3 regions of the Xenorhabdus entomophaga genome follow, and region 2 is predicted to be linked to each of the others. Evidence: predicted binding sites of a transcription regulator. Region 2 holds the regulator's gene; each other region holds the start of a gene.

Evidence for each region. The regulator CRP, encoded in region 2, controls carbon source genes, mostly activating them, when cyclic AMP is high. The targets are predictions, from matches to a motif close to ATGTGANNNNNNTCACAT.
Region 1: the regulator CRP is predicted to act here: its motif matches at 1,771-1,788, upstream of focA (formate transporter FocA).
Region 3: the regulator CRP is predicted to act here: its motif matches at 1,806-1,823, upstream of rbsD (D-ribose pyranase).

Annotation. Positions count from the first base shown of each region.
Region 1 covers NZ_JBBMXH010000014.1:11,159-14,450, forward strand. The annotation lists gene pflB (formate C-acetyltransferase) at 1-789, opposite strand, end outside; gene focA (formate transporter FocA) at 845-1,702, opposite strand; gene ycaO (30S ribosomal protein S12 methylthiotransferase accessory factor YcaO) at 2,031-3,292, opposite strand, start outside.
Region 2 covers NZ_JBBMXH010000109.1:6,305-9,596, reverse strand. The annotation lists gene AAC854_RS18470 (phosphoribulokinase) at 1-653, shown strand, start outside; gene crp (cAMP-activated global transcriptional regulator CRP) at 1,146-1,778, shown strand; gene AAC854_RS18460 (aspartate aminotransferase family protein) at 1,876-3,093, opposite strand; gene AAC854_RS18455 (aminodeoxychorismate synthase component II) at 3,213-3,292, opposite strand, start outside.
Region 3 covers NZ_JBBMXH010000032.1:31,661-34,952, reverse strand. The annotation lists gene rbsA (ribose ABC transporter ATP-binding protein RbsA) at 1-1,295, opposite strand, end outside; gene rbsD (D-ribose pyranase) at 1,303-1,722, opposite strand; gene ravA (ATPase RavA) at 1,999-3,292, shown strand, end outside.

The sequences.
Region 1 (3,292 bases), on a different contig from region 2:
ATAGGCAAAATAAGTCCATTGTACCGCTTCTTTGGCATTGGTAGCCGGGTTGGAGATATCGTAGCCATATTTCGCTGCCATCTCTTTCATTTGACCAAGAGCACGGTGCTGTTCAGAAATTTCTTCGCGCAGGCGGATAGTCGATTCCAGATCTTCGCCGTTTTCCAGTTTTTCCTGTAGGGAAGTGAACTGGGCATATTTTTCATCACGCAGGAAGTCAATACCGTATAGCGCAACACGACGATAATCACCGATAATGCGTCCACGGCCATAAGCATCAGGCAGTCCAGTCAATACACCAGATTTACGGCATTTCAGGATATCAGGTGTATAAACATCGAATACCCCCTGATTGTGGGTTTTACGATATTCAGTGAAAATCTGTTTCAGTTTTGGATCCAGTTCGCGGTTATAGGCTTTGCAGGAACTTTCAACCATTTTAATGCCGCCAAATGGAATAATGGCACGTTTCAGCGGTGCTTCAGTTTGCAGGCCAACGATTTGTTCCAGATCTTTTGCAATATAACCAGCATCATGAGAGGTAATTGTAGACGCAACGTTAGTATCAAAATCTACCGGTGCATGAGTACGGTTTTCGATTTTGATACCTTCCATGACTTTTTCCCACAAAATATCAGTCTCTTTTGTGGCGCCTGCAAGGAATGATTCATCACCTTCATACGGAGTATAGTTTTTCTGGATGAAATCACGAACATTGACTTCATTTTGCCAGCTACCCTCGTTAAAGCCTTGCCATGCTACAGAAAATTTTTCATTTAACTCGGACATGATACTTCTACCTTTTAACAGTGGAAATTTTAATAAATCTGGCGTAGAGGCACAGTTAATGCTTTTTGCCGCCATGTAAATAAATAAACCAGTAAGTCAACCCAACTAATACAGCACCACCAATAATGTTACCTATCGTTACAGGGATCAGATTATCGGTAATAAAGTTCGAAATGGTGAGTTGAGAAAACTGTTCGGGGGTTGCTCCCACTTTCATCCAGAATTCATCTGGCGCGAAGTTTCTGATGACGATCCCGAACGGAATTAAAAACATATTAGCGATACTGTGTTCAAAGCCGCTGGCAACAAACATCCCAATCGGGAGTATCAACGCGAATAATTTATCGGTCAAACTGCGTCCGGCATAGCTGATCCAAACCGCAAGGCAGACCATCAAATTGGCTAAAATACCCAAACATACCGCTTCAATAAAGGTATGGTGCATTTTATGATCCGCTGTCTGTAATACATTCAGCCCCCAGGCACCATTGGCAACGGCATACTGGCCTGAGAACCAAATTAGGGCCACAAAAAATAATGCGCCAATCAGATTACCGATATAAACATTAATCCAGTTCTTGAACATCTGTGGCCACGTAATGCGCCCCGTTGCTTTTGAAATGATCGTCAATACCGTGGAAGTGAAAAGATCAACACCACATATAACCACCAGCATCAAGCCAAGGGAAAAGCAGATCCCGCCCGTCAATTTTGCTAATCCATAAGGAATGGATGAGGTTCCTGTTGTTGCCGTAATATAAAAAACAAAAGCAATGGAGATAAACACACCTGCCATGATTGCCGATAAGTACGTCACTGTGGGGTGTTTATTGACTTTATATACACCACTATCATCAGCGATTTGTGCCATTACAGCAGGTGGAAATAAATTAAAAGGGTTGTCAGTTTTCATCCTAACACTCTCTTTATCCTTAAATAATTGTAGCACGCAATGATAGTAACAAATGGACATTGACCTGAATTTGATATGGATCATATTAGCCCGAAAGTTTGGCGAGCCATGGTTGGCAAAATGCAGGGTTTTTATTTTAATATTTTGATTTATAATGAAAAATATTTTTTAAAATTTATAAAAATATTTTATACGGAGGGTTTTGGGAGTTTCAGGTGGGAAAGTAAAATAACAGGTTAAATTGTCATTTATTTGTTGTTTTAAAATAAATTATATTTAACCTGAATTTTACTTTTTATGGTTAATAAACTTTAAAGTAACAGTTTAATTATTTTGCCCAAAACTCACGCTTAGCTTTTTGCAGTTTTTCATAAGCATTCAACAATGCCTGATGCGCGGGCAATGCTTTTAATTCTGAATCAACAGACCATAAACCGTGGAAACAGTTCTCTCCAACAATAGCAGCGGAAGCAGCATCAACAGTATCTTGCCCATACATCTTAACGAATGCTTGGTAATACTGTGCTGGTTCGCGATCTTCTTCCTGAGTCAATAGCAGCAGTGTTTGCAGGCAGCGATAGTAATTAGCTCTCTCAGCGGTAAAGACAGAGGCATTGAAATCCTGTGTCCATTCAACCCAGATCAGGGCTTGTTCCAGGTCGTTACCAGCCAGTGCCAGCATAGATTTCAGTTCACCGATACGCAGATTGCTCCAGCCGTTATCTTTACCCGCAGCAATACCCAATAATTCACGAACGCGGGTGAAATCATCCAGCCCTTCATCGTCCAATAGTTCGAGGAAGGCAAGATATTCTTCCGGCTGCCATTGGCTGTCCGGTAATGTCAGGATCGTGTCACGCAGATGTGTGCCCATCGTGTTATTGGCAATGTGTAAATCTTCAACCGGATAAATATCTGACATGCCGGGAACCAGAATACGACATGCGTAAACGCCAAGATGTTCGTAATCTGCAATGTAGACTTCAGCATCCAGTGTATTAAAGATTCCCATCAGAGTGGCAAACTCTTCCTCTGTCGTGCCACTGAAACTCCAAGCAGCAAACTCATAATCGGCATCCTGTTTGAAAAGATCCCAACTGATCGCACCGCTCGAATCAATAAAGTGAGTTTCCAGATTAGTATGTTCAGAGACTTCTTCATCATCAAAACTTGGTGGAGTAAAGACATCCAGATCTTTCAGGCTACGCCCTTGCAACAGCTCTGTAACAGTGCGTTCCAGCGCAACGCCAAAATCAGGATGAGCACCAAAGGATGCGAAGCAAGTACCATTATTCGGATTGAACAATACAACACAAATTACAGGGAATTGACCACCGAGCGAGGCATCGTAGCAATAAAGCGGGAAGCCTTCTTCCTGCAATTTGCTGACTGCTTCAACTACGGCAGGATAGCGGTTCATCATATCCTGTGGAATTTCAGGCAAGCTGATGCGTTCTGCGATAATGCGGTTTTTCACATAACGTTCGAACACTTCAGACAACCCCTGAACGCGGGCTTCGTTCATGGTATTTCCGGCGGACATGCCGTTTGAAACATACAAATTTCCGATAATGTTCATCGGAATATAAA
Region 2 (3,292 bases):
CCAATGATTTCAGCATGCTGGAAAAAGCATTTTCTGATTATGGGGAAACCGGCAGCGGTCGCTGTCGAAAATACCTCCATACCTACGATGAAGCCGTACCCTATAACCAGGTACCGGGCACTTTCACACCGTGGGAACCCCTGCCATCAAATACAGATATTCTGTTTTATGAAGGTCTGCATGGCGGTGTTGTCACGCCACAACACAATGTCGCCAGCCATGTTGACCTGCTGATTGGTGTTGTGCCTATCGTTAACCTTGAATGGATACAGAAACTCATCCGTGACACCAGCGAACGCGGGCATTCCAGAGAAGCCGTTATGGATTCCGTTGTCCGCTCAATGGATGACTATATCCGCTATATCACCCCCCAGTTTTCACGCACCCACATAAATTTCCAGCGCGTTCCTACGGTTGATACATCTAACCCCTTCTCCGCCAAGGCTATTCCGTCACTGGACGAAAGTTTTATCGTGATTCGATTCCGTGACCTAACCCAAATTGATTTTCCATATTTACTGGCGATGCTTCAGGGTTCATTTATTTCCAGTATAAATACCATTGTTGTTCCGGGTGGAAAAATGGGACTGGCGATGGAGTTAATTATGGCGCCGATCGTTAAGCAATTACTGGAAGGCCAAAAAATTTCATGACCTAAACTGCATTTTATTTTAAATAAAGCAGACAACAAAAAATAATGTTGTCTGTTTTATTTAAATAAATAAGTCGTTCTTGCAATAATAAAGTGGCTGATAAAAATCAGTTTTAGCCAGAACAGTGAAGCTGCATAAAGCTCATCACTACGGAAACGCTGTTCAGAATTAATAAATATACTGTCAATAAAATAACCTCTCTAAACAGATTTCTGGTAATCTGGCAACCGGTTTAATATGCTGAAGCGATACAGGGGAAGACAGAAACGTTTTCCTGTGTTACAAACAAGGTTACAAGCGAGATTGGCAAGTTATATGGGGTGAGATCAATATGCCATCACTTTGGCATTCTTATAATCCATATAAAATTCCTGCTTGTCAGTTTTTCAGCAAGTTAATATGTTAAGCTATTGACTTTATAAAGCTAGCCTGAAGAGAAACCATCTGTTTCTCACATCATAAAGGCAGAAATAACAACAGAGGATAAAGCGAATGGTTCTCGGCAAGCCACAAACAGACCCTACTCTTGAATGGTTTTTGTCACACTGCCATATTCACAAATATCCATCCAAGAGCACGCTTATTCATCAAGGTGAGAAAGCAGAAACGCTTTACTACATTGTTAAAGGTTCGGTTGCTGTTCTAATAAAAGATGAAGAAGGTAAAGAAATGATCCTCTCTTATTTAAATCAGGGGGATTTCATTGGTGAACTTGGATTATTTGAAGAGGGGCAAGAACGTACTGCATGGGTGCGAGCCAAAAGCGCCTGTGAAGTGGCTGAAATTTCCTACAAGAAATTTCGCCAGTTAATTCAGGTTAATCCTGACATTCTGATGCGTTTATCTGCTCAGATGGCAAGTCGTCTACAAACAACTTCCGAAAAAGTAGGCAACCTGGCCTTTTTGGACGTTACAGGCCGTATCGCCCAGACGCTGCTCAATCTGGCTAAACAACCTGATGCCATGACTCACCCTGATGGTATGCAAATCAAAATTACCCGTCAGGAAATTGGGCAAATTGTGGGTTGCTCCCGTGAAACAGTCGGTCGCATTCTTAAAATGCTGGAAGATCAAAGCCTGATCTCTGCACATGGTAAAACTATTGTTGTTTACGGAACACGTTAGTTCCCGATAAACCTGAAATTCAGCCAGTGCAATTTATTACATCCGCACTGGCTTTTTTTGTTGCTTCTCCCGGCCGTTATTTTATTGATTCAACCATTTATTGATTTAACCATCGCGATATCGCCATATCCAACCGCGCCATGCCTTCTGTTATCTCATCCTCAGCGATAATTAATGATGGCGTAAAGCGTAAGATACTGTCTCCCGCACTCAATAGCATCAATCCGTGTTCCGCCACTTGCTGCAATATCTCTCCGGCCTTGCCTTGATACTCCACTTTCAATACAGCGCCAATAAGCAACCCTTTTCCACGGAATTCATGAAAGATGCCGTATTTTTGGTTCATCTTTTCCAGTGCATGAATGATCATATCGTGGCGTTTTTCCACTCCCGCCAATACTTCTGGTGTGTTGATGATATCCAAAGCGGCACAACCGATAGAACAAGCCAACGGATTGCCTCCATAAGTTGTTCCATGCGCGCCTGTTTCCATCGCTGTCGCAATCGTATCTGTCGTTAGCATCGCACTAATCGGAAAGCCTCCTCCCAATGCTTTTGCCGTCGTCAGAATATCCGGTTGAACACCATAATGCTGATAAGCATACAACTTGCCTGTACGCCCCATTCCACTCTGGACTTCATCAAAAATCAGTAGCGCCTGATGCTTATCACATAACTTCCGCACCCCATAAAGAAACTCTGCCGTTGCAGGCATAACACCACCTTCTCCCTGAATCGGCTCCAGAACAACGGCACAGGTGTCATCATCGATTACCGCTCTGACAGCATCCAGATCATTAAAAGGAACGTGTACAATATCCGCTGGTTTAGGCCCGAACCCTTCGGCATATTTCGGCTGTCCTCCCACCGAAACAGTGAAAAATGTGCGTCCATGAAACGCATGATGAAAAGCAATAATTTTGGTTTTATGGGGATGATGGCGGGTAATCGCGTAACGACGGGCCAGTTTAAATGCCGCTTCGTTAGCTTCCGCTCCGGAGTTAGCGAAAAATACTCTCTGTGCAAACGTTGCATCAATCAACTTTTTCGCTAAAGTTAAGGCGGGTTCATTGGTGAAAATATTGCTGACATGCCACAATTTTTCACCTTGCTGTTTCAGAGCCGCTACCAAGGCCGGATGGCAGTGCCCCAGAGCCAAAACAGCGATACCACCGGCAAAATCGATATATTCTTTGCCCTGCTGATCCCAGACCCTGCTACCTTGCCCTTTGACAGGAATAAAATCCGCTGGCGCATAAATTGGCAACATAACCTGATCATAAGTATTCCGGCTATTTGCTGTGTTTTCTAGCATTTCCCTCACCTTATTTTTCTATTTGCCACACCGAAGTGAAATAATAGTCACTAAATATGAATAAAAAATCAAATAGAGGCAAATAAAAAAACGAGTGAGGGATTACCGATAATATCCGGCTAATACTTAAGAAAATTATTCAACAACTCATGTCCCTGCTCACTAAGAATACTTTCCGGGTGAAATTGCACCCCTTCCA
Region 3 (3,292 bases), on a different contig from region 2:
TTTTTTGCCCCTACATCCACACCTCGAGTTGGCTCATCAAGGATCAACACCTTTGGACGTGTCATCAATCCACGGGCAATAGCAACTTTCTGTTGATTACCACCGGAAAGCAGCCCTATTGTTTGTTCCATTGAAGGGGTTTTTATATTAAATAACTTGATGAAATCGGCAACGGCTTTTTGTTCTGCGGAATGGTGCAAGAGGCAGGAATTTCGACTGAAATAGCGTAACGCAGTAAGGGACATATTTTCTTTGACCGACATGCCTAAAACCAATCCATCCTGTTTGCGGTCTTCCGAGATATAGACAATGCCATTGGTTAGCCCCTCCTGTGGATTGCCAATCTTGAGAGGCTTGCCATCAAGTAAGATCCTGCCGGCTGTTTTCGGCAATGCCCCATAAATCACCTTCATCAATTCAGTACGACCAGCCCCCATCAAACCTGAGATCCCCAAAATTTCTCCGCTAAACAGAGAAAAGCTGACATTGTTGATCCCCGATCCAGAAAGATTTTCGACTTCCAGCCGTTTTTCTCCCTTTGGTAGATCCAAGCGAGGATATTGATCCTCCAACTTGCGTCCCACCATCATTTCGATCAAACAATCCTCTTTTAGGGTACGAACGGGCTGCTCACCAATAAATTGCCCATCGCGCAATACCGTCACATCATCACAAATTTTAAAAAGCTCTTTCAGGCGATGGGAAATATAGACAATGCCACATCCCTGCGCTTTCAGTTCACGTATGACATGAAACAAGGATTCAGTTTCCGTATCAGTCAAGGAATCCGTAGGTTCATCCATAATGATGACTTTGGATTGGAAACTCAGCACCTTGGCAATTTCTACCATTTGTTGTTCACCAATGGATAATTCAGAAACAAGCCGATGACTGCTATAACGGATATTTAGACGCCTCAGCAAGTGATCGGCTTCTTGATACATTTTTTTCCAGTTGATAACGCCGAATTTATTGACGAATTCACGGCCCAAAAAAATGTTTTCAGCAATCGTTAGTTGGGGGATGAGGTTTAGCTCTTGATGAATAATGCCAATACCAGATTCCTGAGAGGATTTAGGGCCAGAGAAAGCCATATCTTGCCCAAGATAGCGGATCGTGCCAGTATCTTTTGTATAAATACCGGTCAAAATTTTCATCATCGTGGATTTGCCGGCACCGTTTTCGCCGACTAATGCCATCACTTTCCCGGAATAAACACGCAGTGCGGCTCCTGACAATGCTTTTACCCCAGGGAAAGCCTTATCAATCCCCTTTAGTTCCAGTAATGGCTCCATAATAACCTCAGAAAGTTACGCCAGAACAAAGAAGGATATTTGCATAGGGGGAACACTCTCCCGTGCGAATAACTGCTTTGCTCTTCTCTGTTTTCTCTTTCAGAATGCTATGACTGACATACTTTATCGCAATTGCATTTCCCTGTTGTATTTCGAGATCAGCAATACGCTTAATGATTTGCTGATGTATTTGCGGATTGTGCTCAATAATTTCAGAGGCCAGAATGGCCTCTTCAACTTGAACTTCCTGAACAACCACATCAAACACAGATAGCAGATCGGGTATTCCCTGGGTTAGCGCTAAATCAATTCGTTGGGTAGACAACGGAATAGGTAATCCCGCATCACAGATAGTTATCTGATCCGTATGCCCCAAACGAGAAATAACGGCTGAAATATCAGAATGTAATAAAACGCCTTTTTTCATATTTATAAACTCCTTGGCGAAACGTTTCGCCAGAGAGCCATCATATAAAGGTCAATATCAAAGACAACATGATTGATACGAAAATGTGATCATCATAAAAACGTTTAGGGCGGAGACAAATAAAAGAAAAAAACTAACTTATTGAATAAGTTAGGCTAAATCGTTTTTTTAAAATATACCATTAAAGTTTAATAAGCCATTATCAAAATCTTTGCATAGATTGAATTTTACCTATAAATAAAGGAAGGTAACTATCCGAGCCATGGTGTCAATAATATGCAATTGGTCGAGAAAATATCTCAGTTATGCCAGCATCTGGAAAGTGGCTTATACGAAAGAAGACAAGCCATTCGCCTTTGTTTGCTGGCCGCTTTATGTGGAGAGAGCATTTTTCTCCTTGGTCCCCCCGGCATAGCTAAGAGCCTGATCGCCCGTCGGCTCAAGTTTGCATTTCAAAATGCACGCGCTTTTGAATACCTCATGACCCGTTTTTCCACTCCAGAAGAAATCTTCGGCCCCCTTTCCATTCAAGCGCTCAAAGACGAAGGGCGTTATCAACGCCTTACCGAAGGCTATTTACCTGAATCTGAGATTGTTTTTTTGGATGAAATTTGGAAATCAGGCCCGGCTATTCTGAATACGCTACTGACCGCAATCAATGAAAAGAAATTCAGGAATGGCATTCAGGAAGAGCAGCTGCCAATGCGTTTACTGGTTACTGCATCCAATGAACTTCCCGATACAGATAGCGGTTTAGAAGCGCTCTATGATCGTATGTTGATCCGGATTTGGCTGGACAAGATTCAGGAAAAGAAAAATTTTCGGGCTTTGCTGACTGATCGGAACAACGAAAATGGCAACCCCATCCCTGCCTACATTCAGATCACTGATGATGAGTTTCATCAATGGCAAGACAAGATCAGCCATATATCTTTGCCAGATCATATTTTCGAGCTGATTTATCAGCTACGTCAGCAAATAAATGCTACTGGAAATATTCCTGGCATTTCAGATCGCCGCTGGAAAAAATCTATCCGTTTACTACAGGCCAGTGCCTTTTTCAGTGGCAGAAATGAGATATCTCCGCTAGATATGGTGTTATTAAAAGATTGCCTATGGCACGATTTGCATGATTTAAAATTTTTATCCCAATTCTTACATGCTTTATTGACAGAACAGGCTTATCTACAACATTCCCTTATGCAAAAAATGGAGAAGTTATACCAGCAATGGGTACAATCCAACCAAGACAAAAATGACCTTCATCCCCTGAAATTAGTCACCAAATCCTCTCTGTTTGGTCGCAAAACCCTTTATTCACTGCCCGAAGATATTACAGATGAAAAGCTGACTCTGTTTTTACATCCTTCATTAAACATGCATGATATTGAAGTCAACTTCATCGAAATAGATAAAAAGTCACTGGAAAACGCCCTAAAAAATAATACAGGAGAACTCCCTGTCTGCTTAAATGGCATTGGTTTTCCGCAAACCATCACGGCAGAAATCAACGAGAAGAACCAGCTTACAGTGCTGGATATTAGCCGTAATAGCGCCGTCCTATGCCTAT